DNA from 2 places in the Gluconobacter sp. P1D12_c genome. Region 1 is predicted to be linked to the other one. Evidence: predicted binding sites of a transcription regulator. Region 1 holds the regulator's gene; the other holds the start of a gene.

The links. Region 1 encodes LexA, which represses DNA repair genes until DNA is damaged. Its sites were predicted from a motif close to TGTTCTANNTANGTTC; they were not measured.
Region 2: the regulator LexA is predicted to act here: its motif matches at 5,830-5,845, upstream of uvrA (excinuclease ABC subunit UvrA).

Annotation. Positions count from the first base shown of each region.
Region 1 is NZ_JACSIQ010000010.1:43,265-50,230, reverse strand. It holds gene KP705_RS11850 (CTP synthase) at 1-466, shown strand, start outside; gene kdsA (3-deoxy-8-phosphooctulonate synthase) at 463-1,287, shown strand; gene KP705_RS11840 (DUF3429 domain-containing protein) at 1,275-1,760, opposite strand; gene eno (phosphopyruvate hydratase) at 1,863-3,143, shown strand; gene KP705_RS11830 (septum formation initiator family protein) at 3,291-3,620, shown strand; gene rpmG (50S ribosomal protein L33) at 3,734-3,901, opposite strand; gene lexA (transcriptional repressor LexA) at 4,209-4,934, shown strand; gene KP705_RS11815 (hypothetical protein) at 4,987-5,592, opposite strand; gene pgsA (CDP-diacylglycerol--glycerol-3-phosphate 3-phosphatidyltransferase) at 5,694-6,296, opposite strand; gene uvrC (excinuclease ABC subunit UvrC) at 6,406-6,966, opposite strand, start outside.
Region 2 is NZ_JACSIQ010000006.1:222,645-229,610, reverse strand. It holds gene coaD (pantetheine-phosphate adenylyltransferase) at 1-153, opposite strand, end outside; gene gyrA (DNA gyrase subunit A) at 146-2,986, opposite strand; gene KP705_RS09035 (class I SAM-dependent methyltransferase) at 3,060-3,686, opposite strand; gene KP705_RS09030 (helix-turn-helix transcriptional regulator) at 3,907-4,704, shown strand; gene KP705_RS09025 (GNAT family N-acetyltransferase) at 4,701-5,168, shown strand; gene ssb (single-stranded DNA-binding protein) at 5,233-5,814, opposite strand; gene uvrA (excinuclease ABC subunit UvrA) at 5,947-6,966, shown strand, end outside.

The sequences.
Region 1 (6,966 bases):
TGAATGCGCCCGTTCGCTTGCTGGCCTCACGAAAGCGTCTTCCACCGAATTCGGCCCCACGAGTGAGCCGCTGGTTGGTCTCATGACGGAATGGGCAAACGGCAATGAGCTGATGCGCCGCCGTGAAGGCGGTGATCTTGGTGGAACGATGCGTCTCGGTGCATTCCCGGCCAAGCTGGCTGCAGGATCACGTGCTGCGGAGATCTATGGCACGACCGATATTCGGGAGCGTCACCGTCATCGCTGGGAAGTGAACCTTCACTACAAGGATCGCCTGGAAAAGACGGGTCTGCGTTTCTCCGGCATGTCTCCGGACGGCGTTCTGCCGGAAGTCGTGGAATATCCAGATCATCCCTGGTTCATCGGCGTGCAATATCATCCGGAACTGCTGTCCAAGCCGTTTGATCCGCATCCGCTTTTCGCCGGATTTATCGGGGCAGCTCGCAAGCGGGCTGAAAGCAAGTGAGCTTCCAGATTGGAAAGCTCGAGATTGGTCAGGACCGGCCCTTCACGCTGATTGCAGGGCCGTGCCAGATTGAATCCCGAGATCATGCCGTGGAGATGGCAGATGCTCTCTCCACGGCATGTCGAGAGCTGGATATCGGGCTGATCTACAAGAGCAGTTATGACAAGGCGAACCGTAGTTCCGTGAATGCGGCCCGCGGTGTAGGCATGGAAATGGGGCTGGATATTCTGGCTTCTATCCGTGAACGCTTTGACGTGCCTGTTCTGACGGATGTTCACGCTGCCGAGCAATGCGCTGTCGCTGCGGAAGCGGTGGACGTGCTCCAGATTCCTGCTTTCCTGTGTCGGCAAACTGACCTGTTGCTTGCTGCTGGCCAAACGGGGCGTGCCATCAATGTCAAGAAGGGTCAGTTTCTGGCGCCTTGGGATATGGCAAATGTCGCGGCCAAGCTAGCTTCAACCGGTAACGAGCGAATCATGCTCTGTGATCGTGGTACGAGCTTTGGTTACAACACGCTCGTTAGTGATATGCGCGGCCTGCCAGTTATGGCTCAGACGGGCTATCCGGTTGTTTTCGATGCCACTCACTCTGTGCAGCAACCGGGTGGCCTAGGGGCCTCCACGGGCGGCCAGAGGGAGTTTGTTGAACCCCTCGCCCGTGCTGCATTGTCTATCGGTGTTGCGGCAGTTTTCATCGAGACACATCAGGACCCGGATCATGCTCCGAGTGATGGTCCAACAATGGTGCCGCTTTCAGAAATGCGGGCCTTGTTGACCCGCCTTAAAGCGTTTGACGCTTTGGCCAAATCCTACAGCGTATAATTCTGTAAAGGTGCCAGGGCTGCCATGAGGAGACTTATGACAGCCCCTACCGTTAGAACGCCCCTTAGGGGCATGTACCCCGGTGGCAGCGCGCCATTCTTCCAGGCCATTCGTTCTACAGCAAACGTTGCCAGAAAACCGATAACCTCAAGCAGGTATCCGGCGCGCAAGCCACCAAGTAGTCCAACGCAAAGGGAAAGCCATGCCCAGAGTGCAGGGCAGACTCCCAGAAGGAGTCTCTGGCGGTCGCGATCTGCTGTTCCCTGAACTGTGATGATATCTGGCCGCTCCATGGCGAGGCCCCAGTGGACTGCACCGAGAAAAGACAGGATGCATGCCCCATAGGCCAGAAGAATAACGGTTAGATGCGGGAGTGGGGAGAAAAGTCCGGCGAGGAAAATCCACCCTCCAAGGGTCAGGAAAGGTATAAGTCCTGCCAAACCGAGGATCAGGGCGAGGAAAGGAAGACGCATGTCGTCGATTGACCTTGTGTTCTGATTTTGAGACGAGACGTGTGGTCCGTCCCGAACGGTTATGAGCCACCCCCGGTTCACGCATATCCAGGAGAGCTTCCATTGAGCGCCATTGTTGATATCACCGCCCGCGAGATCCTGGACAGCCGTGGTAACCCAACCGTTGAGGTTGAGGTTGAGCTGTCGTCTGGTGCCCGCGGTCGCGCCGCAGTTCCTTCCGGTGCTTCCACTGGTGCCCACGAAGCCGTTGAGCTGCGTGACGGGGACAAGTCCCGTTACAACGGCAAAGGTGTTCTGAAGGCCTGTGGTTTTGTCGAAGACGAAATCCTTGAAGTGCTGCAGGGTGCCGAATCCGAAGATCAGATCGCAATCGACAATGCGATGATCGAGCTGGATGGCACACCGAACAAGTCCCGCATTGGTGCGAATGCAATTCTCGGCGTTTCTCTCGCGGTTGCCAAGGCGACGGCAGAAGAGCTGGAACTGCCGCTCTATCGCTATGTCGGTGGCGTTTTCGCGCACACGCTGCCGGTTCCCATGATGAACATCGTGAATGGTGGCGAACACGCGGATAACCCGATCGACATTCAGGAGTTCATGATCCAGCCAGTTGGTGCGCCGACGTTGGCTGATGCCGTGCGCATGGGGTCTGAAATCTTCGCCGCTCTCAAGAAGGGCCTTTCTGCTGCTGGTCACAACACCAATGTTGGTGATGAGGGCGGGTTTGCTCCGGGGCTGAAGTCTGCTGATGAAGCTCTGAGCTTCATTACGAAGTCTGTTGAGGCTGCCGGGTATCGTCCGGGCGATGACGTGACGTTTGCCCTCGATTGCGCAGCAACCGAGTTCTACAGCAACGGCCGTTACAACCTGAAGGGTGAAGGTAAGGAGTTCGACTCTTCAGGCATGATCTCCTACCTCGAAGATCTCGCCAAGAAGTATCCGATTGTCTCCATTGAAGATGGTCTGGCTGAGGATGACTGGGAAGGCTGGGTTGAGCTGACGTCCCGTCTGGGTGATCGTCTCCAACTCGTTGGTGATGATCTGTTCGTGACCAATCCTGAGCGCCTTCGTCGCGGCATCAAGGCCAAGACAGCGAACTCCCTGCTCGTGAAGGTCAATCAGATTGGCACGCTGACCGAGACGCTGGAAGCAGTCGAGACAGCTCACAAGGCTGGCTACACCTGCGTCATGAGCCACCGTTCTGGTGAAACTGAAGACGCTGTGATTGCAGATCTTGCTGTTGCCACGAACTGCGGGCAGATCAAGACGGGCTCCCTCTCCCGCTCTGACCGTACGGCTAAGTATAACCAGTTGATCCGTATTGAGCAGCAGCTTGGAAGCGCAGCCCGTTATGCGGGTCGCAGCATTCTGAAGTCCGCCTGATCAACAAACGCCGGCCTCCATTCAGGAGGCCGGTTTTATGTATTCGCTAAAATAATCTACTGTCTTGAACAACAGTGATTGTTTCGCAGCCTCTCTCTGAGCTACATTGATGGGAAGTTTTCAAGCCAAGGGAGCCTGTTACCCCGCGTGAGACCCGTCAGACTTATCAAACGTGCCATCCGCGCGGTTGCTCCCCCTGTGCTCTTTCTGTCCCTGACCGCTTATTTCGGGTGGAACGCCCTTCACGGCGCTCATGGTATCCGTGCCTATCAGGATCAGCTTGTGCTTCAGCAGCAGGCAATCCAGGCGCAGCAGGATGCCAAGGATGAACAGGCGGTATGGCACCGTCGCGTGCTGGCTCTGAAAGAGAAAGCTCTTGATGCTGACATTCTGGATGAACGTTCCCGTGCCATGCTCAATCTGACGCGTAACGGTGATATTGTCATCCCCTACGGTCCACATGATAAACTATTTTAAGAGCCGTTCTCGGCTCTTTTTTATGTTCGGGAAAGTCTATTCGTCAGAAATTGAGCCAATAAAAAAGACGACCCAAAGGTCGCCTTTTTTAACGTCGTATGATCCGCGAGATCTTACTTGATCTTGGCTTCGCGGAAGGTCACGTGCTTGCGGGCAACCGGGTCATACTTACGAACTTCCATCTTGCCCGTAGCAGAACGTGCGTTCTTCTTCGTGACGTAGAAGTAGCCGGTGTCAGCCGACGAGACGAGACGGATCTGAATAACGTTGCTTTTTCCCATGATACCCTCGGGCTTGCGCCGTCCTGATGCCGCTCGCAAGTGCCAAAGCAGCAGGTTGATCTAGTTCGGCGCAACATGCTGATTTGTATGTCGTAGGTCAAGGCTTTCTGAAGAAAATCCAGGGATAAGGTGCATTTTTCCGCAAAAACCGGGGTTTTTAGCCAGATAAAAGCTTTGTTGATGCCTGGTAGATGTTCTTGCAGGTGGACGAAGTGGAACCTATAAGGAACAAAAGAGCGTCGCATAAGTTTATGCAGTGTCTCAATCTTTAGATTTTGCCTCCACCGAGGCGCATGGGAGCGCCTGTATGCTGACGCGTAAGCAGCACCAGCTTTTGCTATACATTGACGAACATCTTCGGCGGACGGGTTATTCCCCTTCCTTCGATGAAATGAAGGATGCCCTGGAGCTTCGGTCTAAATCAGGGATCCATCGCCTCATTTCTGCCCTTGAAGAGCGTGGTTTTCTGCGACGGCATCACCATCGTGCAAGAGCGCTTGAAGTTCTGCGTCTGCCGCATATGGGTCTTGAGGCTCCAATTGTGGAGGCCGTGGCTAATCCGACGCCTTTTGTTCCAACGATTGTTGAGGGTGGTCGTCAGGACCTTCCAGGGACATTTTCCGAGGCACCCCGCTCTCCTGTTGAAAACACCAGCGTTCAGCTTCCACTTTATGGACGCATTGCTGCTGGTCTTCCTATCGAGGCTTTGCAGGATGATAGCGCACAGATTCAGGTGCCATCATCCCTGCTCGGCACTGGAGAGCATTACGCTCTCACAGTTGCGGGTGATTCCATGATTGAAGCCGGCATTTTGGACGGTGATGTTGCCATCATCCGGCGAGGCGAAGTGGCGGATAATGGTCAGATCGTTGTTGCGCTGATTGACGATCAGGAAGTGACGCTCAAGAAGCTGCGCCGTCGTGGTTCTACGATTGCTCTGGAAGCCGCTAATCGGGAATACGAGACACGTATTCTGCCGGCCGCGCGTGTTCGCATACAGGGACGGCTGGTCGCCCTTTTCAGGCAGTACTGAGAGAGCTGCCTTGCCGGATTAATGCTCCGGCGAGGCAGATAATTTCCGATGATTATTTATTGGGAACTGACGGAACGCCGCGTACAACGCGGACTTTGCCATCTGGAGCAATAAGTGTGCTTGTCCCATCCCCGTTCGGAATGATGATGGTCTTGTCAGGGTTTTTATTCAGGAAACGACCAGCATTATCTGGAACGCTACTGGGAAGCGTCGGGACGAAGTGACTGCGATCTTCTGACACACCACGCATCGCATCGATTTTTTCACCGACGGACATGGTGTCGCCCGGTTTCATTTGAGGGCCAGCGACCCCGAGAGCACCAGTGCCCGCAATACCGCCCATGAAATTCTTGTCGAGCGTTGCACCACCAAAATACGTAGCCGGATCGCCGAGAGATTTATTAAAGATGCTGTCAGGATTCACAACATCTTTAAGGGTGGGCAGAGGCTGAGGTGATCCGGGCCACATGTTCCCGCCTTCTGGCAGAATTGGTGCAGCCGCTACGAACTCACCACGTGCTCGGCGAAGGTTCTCACTATCGCCATGGGGAGCATTGGGGTTACTTCCAGACCATAGGGCGGTGTCATTAAAAAACTTGCCCATGCCCGCACAGCCGCTCAGGGCCAGAGGTAATGCCAGTAGAGCGGCCTTACGCATTGTGTACTCCCATAAGGTCGATCCCTGAACTTTACCTGTCATCGATTAAAAGCGCCAGATGACGAGCTGATAACTGCAATAATAATCACAGATAGTCCAGATCAGGAGACGATCTTTGAAGACTTGCGTGGCTCAGAGGCCATCATTCTGGAGAGCCCTGCCGTGAGATAGCCCCACCCGCTTAGAACTGTTGGAATAACTGAAAACCAGAGAAGAATACCGCCGATTAGTGTGGCCGGCAGGAATGAAAGATGAAGAGTAGCCGCAGCCTTGTCCCCCCCAATCAGGAAACCGATCGCGACCATCTGAATTCCGGTTTTCCATTTTGCAAGGCGGGTGGACGGAAGGGTTGCGCGTTGAGAGGCCATGTATTCACGCAAGCCACTGACCAGAATTTCGCGCAGCATGATGATGATGGCAGCGTAGAGCGAATACACTGGAAGTGTGGTCAGGCCAGCGAGTGCGAGCAACAGCGCACCGACAAGAAGCTTGTCCGCAATCGGATCCATCATCCGACCCAGTTCGGATAGCATTTGCCATTTCCGTGCCAGAGCACCATCCAGATAATCCGTGATGCAAGCAGCCGTGTACACAACGCAGGCTGCGACGTTACCGAGTGCGGAATGCAGCGCCAGCAGGGCAACCAGAACAGGAATGGCCGCAATACGGAGCAGAGTCAGGACGTTTGGCAGATCAGTCAGCATCACGAAGCAGTCTAGAACAGTTTATCCGTCTCCGGTATGCGCCAATCCGCTCTGAATGTGTGTATTTTTTATGCCAAGCCAGCGTTCAGGACGTGACCTCACGGAATTGTCAGCTCTGTGTCCGAAGCCATTCGGGATGAAAGTGCCCGTAGATGGCTCTGGCCGTTCCAGAGCTGATTCCGGGCGCAGTTTCAAGCTCTTCGAGACTGGCCTGTCGCACGGTCTTGGCTGACCCGAAGTGATTCAGAAGCGCCTTCTTACGGGCACCTCCGATTCCCGGAACATCATCCAGTTCAGATTTCCGGAGCCCTTTGGAGCGCCCTGCCCTGTGTGTCGTAATGGCGAAACGGTGGGCTTCGTCTCTCAGGCGTTGAAGATAATAGAGAACCGGATCTCGAGGCGGGAGCTGGAACGGTGGCTGTGTTTCAGTGAAAAACCATTCGCGTCCAGCATCACGATCCGGGCCTTTGGCGATTGCCACAATGGGAATTCCCGTAACGCCAAGGTCTGCCAATACGTTGCGCACTGCATTGAACTGACCCAGGCCGCCGTCAATTAGCAGCAAATCTGGCCAGTCTTCAGGTCGTTCTCCATCTTCCCTGTTTTTTCCAAACCGGCGCTCCATGACTTCCCGCATCATGCCGAAATCATCACCGGGAGTGACCGGGCC
Region 2 (6,966 bases), on a different contig from region 1:
AAGCGGCTGCTTCCCCTCATTAACCGCCACACCAACCAGCAGGCGGTCAAAAAGAGTGGACGCACGGTCGATAATATCCAAATGACCGAACGTCACCGGATCAAACGTGCCGGGATAAAACCCGACACGCGGATCAGTCTGCCACTCAGGCATCAGGGGCTGCGTCACCCACAGAAGCCTCACCGTCCGTCACAGTGCCATCAACAGGCGCTGTACCGTCCGGCGTTGCCACGACATCCCCTTCGATCAGGTCGCCCTCTTCCCCATCATCTTCCACAACCGGGAAGACACAGATCACGGTTTCACTGTCGTTCAGGCGGAACAGCGTCACACCACTGGCCTGACGTGCCATGACACGCACCTGAGACACCGGCAGACGGATCAGACGACCCGTATCGGTCACGAGCATGACATCCGTGCCATCCAGCGTTGGAAGCGTTCCAACCACTTCCTTGCCGCGGCGATTGGCCGAGAAGGTCATGTTCGTAATGCCCTGACCGCCACGGCCCGACACACGATAATCATAGGCAGAGGAACGACGGCCAAACCCGCCATCCGTCACGGTCAGAAGTATTTCTTCCTGCTGTTCCAGCTCCTCGAAGCGCTCCTGCGTCAGATCGCCAGCGATCTCCACAGTGTCTTCGTCACCGGACACCACCTCTTCTTCAGCACCTTCTGCCAACGCAGCATTCTCGGCACGACGTTTTGCATTGGCCATCCGCAGATAGGCCGCACGCTCTTCAACGCTGGCATCCACATGGTTGAGGATACACAGTGAAATCACCGCATCCCCGTCACCAAGTCGGATACCGCGCACGCCCGAGCTGCCACGGCCGGCAAACACACGCAGCGTATCATCGGTGATCTGGAAGCGGACACAGCGCGCGTTCTTCGTTGCCAGGAACACGTCCTGACCTTCACGACACGTCGCCACACCAATGAGGGAATCACCCTCATCCAGCTTCATCGCAATCAGACCGGACGCCCGGATATTCCGGAAGTCGTTCAGGCGGTTACGACGAACATTGCCGCTGGCGGTCGCAAAGGTGAGGTGCAGGTCTTCCCACAGCTCCTCATCCTGCGGTAGCGGCAGAACAGCCGTAATAGCATCCGAACCAAGCTCTGGAAGCAGGTTGACCAGCGCGCGCCCCTTGGACGTCGGAGACGCTTCCGGCAGATGCCAGACCTTGGTGCGATACGCCTTGCCGCCCGAAGAGAAGAACAGCACCCACTGATGGGTATGGGCATTGAAGCTGCGAATAATGACGTCATCGCCACGACGGCCAGACGCCGTACGCCCACGCCCACCGCGGTTCTGCGAGCGGAACATCTCAAGCGGCGTCCGCTTGATGAAGCCGTCACGCGTGATGGTCACAACCATCTGCCCCGGCTCGATCAGGCTTTCGTCAGACTGATCGCCCAGCGCATCGGAGATTTCCGACATGCGTGGGGTGGCAATTTCAGCCCGGGCCGCCAGCAATTCATTGCGCATGACATCCATGCGACGACTGTGATTGCCAATGATGTCGAGCAGGTCGGCAATCTTGGCCGCAACTTCGCTCAGCTCACCCTGGATCTTCTCACGTTCCAGACCGGTTAGACGCTGCAAACGCAGTTCAAGAATACCGCGAGCCTGCGCTTCTGTGAGGCGAACCTTGCCATCATAGATGACATTGCCTTCGTCCTGGATCAGCTCCAGCAACGGCACAACTTCGCTCGCATCCCACTCGCGCGCCATGAGCAGCTCACGCGCTGTCGAGGCATCAGGGGCAGAACGGATCAGCGCGATCACTTCGTCAATGTTGGCAACAGCCAGCACGAGGCCAACCAGCAGATGCCCACGATCCCGCACCTTGTTCAGATCGAAGCGTGCGCGACGCAGAATGACGTCTTCGCGGAAACGAATGAACGCCTGCAGAACGTCCATCAGCCCCATCGTGCGCGGCTTGCCCTCATCGAGTGCCAGCATATTGACACTGAAGGACGTCTGAAGCTGCGTGAAGCGATAGAGCTGGTTCAGCACCACTTCCGGCGTCGCATCGCGCTTAAGCTCAATGACAACGCGCATTCCAGAACGATCACTTTCGTCCCGGATATCAGAGATGCCTTCGATTTCCTTCGCACGAACGAGATCGGCAATCTTCTCCTGAAGGGTTGCCTTGTTCACCTGATACGGGATCTCGGTGATGACGATCGCCTGACGATCCTTGCGGATCTCCTCGATCTCAGCACGAGCCCGGACCGGAACAGACCCACGCCCTGTCTCAAACGCCTTGCGGATACCGCTGCGGCCCATGATGATTCCGCCGGTCGGGAAATCCGGGCCGGGGATGATCTGCATCAGCTCATCCAGCTCGATCGCCGGATTGGCAATCATCGCCAGCGTGGCATCAATGACTTCGCCAGGATTATGCGTCGGGATGTTCGTGGCCATACCGACCGCGATACCCGAAGCGCCATTCACCAGAAGATTTGGGAACGTCGCTGGCAGAACCTTAGGCTCGTGCTCGCTCTCGTCGTAGTTGGGCTGAAAATCAACCGTGTCCCGCTCAATATCATCCAACAGGAACGACGCAGACTTGGCCAGACGGGCTTCGGTGTAACGCATGGCAGCCGGGCTATCGCCATCGACCGAACCGAAGTTACCCTGTCCATCAATCAGCTTGACGCGCATTGACCAATGCTGCGCCATACGAACCATGGCATCGTAAATCGAGCTGTCACCGTGCGGATGGTATTTACCCATCACGTCACCGACCGCACGCGCAGACTTGCGGTAAGGCTTATCAGACGTAAACCCACTCTCGCGCATCGCGTACAGGATGCGACGATGGACGGGTTTCAGGCCGTCACGCACATCCGGCAAGGCACGCGAGACGATCACCGACATCGCATAGGCCAGATAGGAGGAGCGCATCTCCTCCTCAATCGTCACCGGAAGACGATCGGAAGGTACAATATCAGTCGGCTCGTTCAGCTCGGTCAAGACAGGTCCACCACGCTAAAATACAGTCCGCACAGCATAGCCCATGCGCGGCCTACATGCCACACCCACCCCATTATGGCCTGTGAGACTGAAAAACGGTCACGTCCAGCAGGAAACTGCCGTCTTCTTCCAACCCCAGTCTTTCACGGACAGCTACAGGCGCACCACGCTGTAACGACCGGATGCCCTCTACCCGCTCCGCCGGCGTCCGTGTTCGTGATACCCAGCTCTCAAATTCCATCCGCAAACGGCTGCGTCTCAGGCTATCCACAACAAAACCGGATCTTCCGAGAGCAGACACCCATTCTGTCACGGCATAGTCCCTCACATGAGAGATATCCCGCATCAATTCCAACGTCTGGAGCCAACTATCGGACATAGCGTCTTCAGGAGCCGTAACATCCCCGAAAATAGCCAGACCTCCTGGCTTCAGAACGCGATGCACTTCTCTCAGACCAGCCTCAAAGCCTTCCCAATGATGGGCACTAAACCTGCATAAAACAGCGTCAAACACACAATCATCAAATGGAAGTGCTTGTGCGGCGCCCTGTTCAACAACAATGTTGCCAAGGCCACGGTCTTGAGCGGACCTGCTTAAAGCAGCCAACATTCCAGCCGTGACATCGCAGGCGACAACCTGCCCGACATGTGGCGCAACAGCATAGCTGACATGCCCCCCGCCACAGCCAAGGTCCAGCACACGTTCAAACCCGCCCCCTGAACAGCCCGAACCATCACGTCCAGATCATCGCCCTGATTATGCACCACGCTATTTACGTAAGATGACGCCCTGTCTTCATAATGCTTCGCAGCAAATTGTCCTGCCTGCCTAACCATCTGATTTTTCTCCCTTGAAGATCATCATCAGGCAATAAACAGTCAGGTATAAGATCCTATCTTATCATGGTATAAATTGCACCATGCCTACGTCTAGCCGTAAAACTCTTGGTCTGTTTCTTCGCTCGCACCGGGAAAGGCTTCCCCCGTCAGAAGCAGGCTTGCTGACTCCATTGCGTCGCAGACGCACCCCAGGGCTACGCCGCGAGGAAACAGCTCAACTCTGCGGGATCAGCACGACATGGTACACGTGGCTGGAACAGGGACGCGACGTCTCATGCTCGTCCGCCACCCTGTCGCGCATTGCCACGGCTCTGAAACTGTCCACGACAGAAAGACGCTACGTTTTCACTTTGGCAGAACTGCGAGACCCTCACGGGGATCATACCGAGCCAACTGCACCAGCTGCACTGCTCAGCCTCCCGGAACAGATCTCCAGCCCCGCTTATTTGCTCGATCCCTTGTGGAATGTTCTGAGCGCAAATTCCGCAGCCAAAATCCTTTTCGATGCCTGGCTGAACAGCTCAGAGACCAATCAGCTGCGCTATGTTTTTCTGAACCCCCATGCCCGAATTTTCCTTACCGACTGGCTAACCCGCGCCCAGCGGCTTCTGGCCGAATTTCGGGCCGATACAGTTTCGAGTGCCCGTACAGAACCTTTTCAGACGCTTGTCTCAACCCTTCAAAGAGAAAGTCCGGAATTTAACCGTTTCTGGGAAGACCAAAGCGTCCTCCCCAGAGAAGGAGGGCACCGGAGTTTTCAGCATCCAACACAAGGCCTTCTCCACTACCATCAAACAACGTTCATCCCGACAGCTCATACGGGCTATAAACTTGTCATTTTATCCAGAAGCACGACCACTCCGGATTCCACTCTATGAACCCGAACTACACTCTCCGCCCAGCCGATTTTTCCGAACAAGAAACACGCGACCTTTTGGCCCTTCACCTTGCCGGAATGCACGAAAACACCCCTGCTGGACACGTCTTCGCCTTGGATCTGGCTGCTCTCACCTCATCTGATATCGAGGTCTGGACTGTCCGCCACCGGGGCCACGTTGCGGGCATTGGTGCGCTAAAACGACTACGTGCTCAGGACGGTGAGCTCAAATCCATGCGGACTCATCCGGATTTTTTAAGACAGGGCATCGCCAGCACTCTTCTGGATCATCTCATTCACAGGGCACGCTCTCTGGGCCTGAAAAAGCTCAGCCTTGAAACCGGCCAGAATTCTTCTTTCGAACCGGCACTAAAGCTCTACAAGACCCGGGGCTTTCAATTCGGCGGACCTTTCGCTGACTATCAGGCCTCTGAGTTCAACCAGTTCCTTCATCTGTCGCTCTAAAACGGGCCTTTCACGCATAAAAAAACCGGACTGACACTGCCAGCCCGGTTCTCCGGAAAATCCCTTAGAACGGGATTTCATCATCCAGATCGTTATCTGGCGGAGCATCCCAGCCACCACCACGACTGCCCGACGCGCCGCCTGCGCTACCGCCGCTACTCCGAGAGCCGCCGCCAAAGCCACCTTCACTGCCACCGCTCCGGTTTCCACCACCAAAGCCGCCGCCGTTGTTGCTTCCGCCACCGTAGGACGAACCACCACCGTCGAAGCCACCACCTTCATCACCGCCACTGCGGTTACTGTCGAGGAGCACCAGCTCACCGCGGAAGCGATCAATCGTCACTTCCGTCGTGTAACGTTCCTGGCCAGACTGGTCGGTCCACTTACGGGTCCGCAGTTCACCTTCGAGGTAAACCTTGCGCCCCTTGCGCAGAAAACGCTCAGCCACATCGCCCAGGCGATCATTGAAAATGACGACGCGATGCCATTCCGTACGCTCGCGGCGCTCACCGGACTGACGGTCGTTCCATGTTTCAGACGTGGCGATCGTCAGATTGACAACCTTCCCACCTGACTGCGTGTTCCGGACTTCCGGGTCCTTGCCCAGATTCCCGACCAGAATCACCTTATTGACGCTACCTGCCATTCCGTACCAACCATTTATTCTCGAATTGTTCTTTTCATGCGGCTCAGAAAGCCCATCTATGAAATGATCTAGCATCCCTTTGGATGCGTTCCCATCTCACATTCTACTTTCTGCATAGTCTTCGGGGTTTTCGTGAGCTTTCCAGACAATCATTCGATCCGTGTCCGTGGTGCCCGCGCCCACAATCTCAAGAATATCGATGTCACGATTCCCCGTGACTCCCTGACGATCATCACGGGTCTCTCCGGCTCCGGAAAGTCATCTCTCGCCTTCGATACGATCTATGCCGAAGGTCAGCGCCGATACGTGGAAAGTCTTTCCGCTTACGCCCGCCAGTTCCTTGAACTGATGGGCAAGCCGGATGTGGACTCCATTGAGGGCCTCTCCCCGGCCATCTCGATCGAACAAAAAACGACGTCAAAGAACCCCCGCTCCACCGTCGGCACCATCACGGAAATCCATGACTACATGCGCCTTCTCTGGGCGCGCGTAGGTGTTCCCTATTCACCCGCAACCGGCCTCCCTATTGAAGCCCAGACGGTCAGCCAGATGGTAGATCGCGTCATGGCGCTTCCTGAAGGCACGCGTCTCATGCTGCTGGCGCCGGTCGTCCGGGACCGTAAAGGGGATTGCAAACGCGAATTGGCAGACCTGGCTCGCAAGGGCTTCACGCGCGTCAAAATTGACGGTGAGCTTTACGAAATTGCCGAAGCCCCCGAACTCAATCGCAAGACCCGCCACAATGTCGAAGTCGTGGTGGATCGGATTGTCGTCAAACCTGATCTCGAATCCCGTCTGGCAGACAGCTTTGAGACAGCGCTCGAACTCTCCGACGGTCTGGCCTACGCCGAAGAAGTCAGGCGTGCGGGAGAAACAGCTGCCCCCGCCCACATCGTTTTCTCCTCACGTTTCGCCTGCCCTGTTTCAGGCTTTACGATTGAGGAGATCGAGCCCCGTCTGTTTTCGTTCAATGCCCCGATGGGCGCCTGTCCCACCTGTGATGGTATTGGTACGGAAACCCATTTTGACGAGAACCTGATCGTCAGTGACGACACCCTGACACTTTCTGAAGGTGTGATTGCCCCTTGGAGTGGTGCCAGCACGGACTGGTATGACCAGACTCTTGCAGCTCTTGCGCGCCATTGCGGGGAT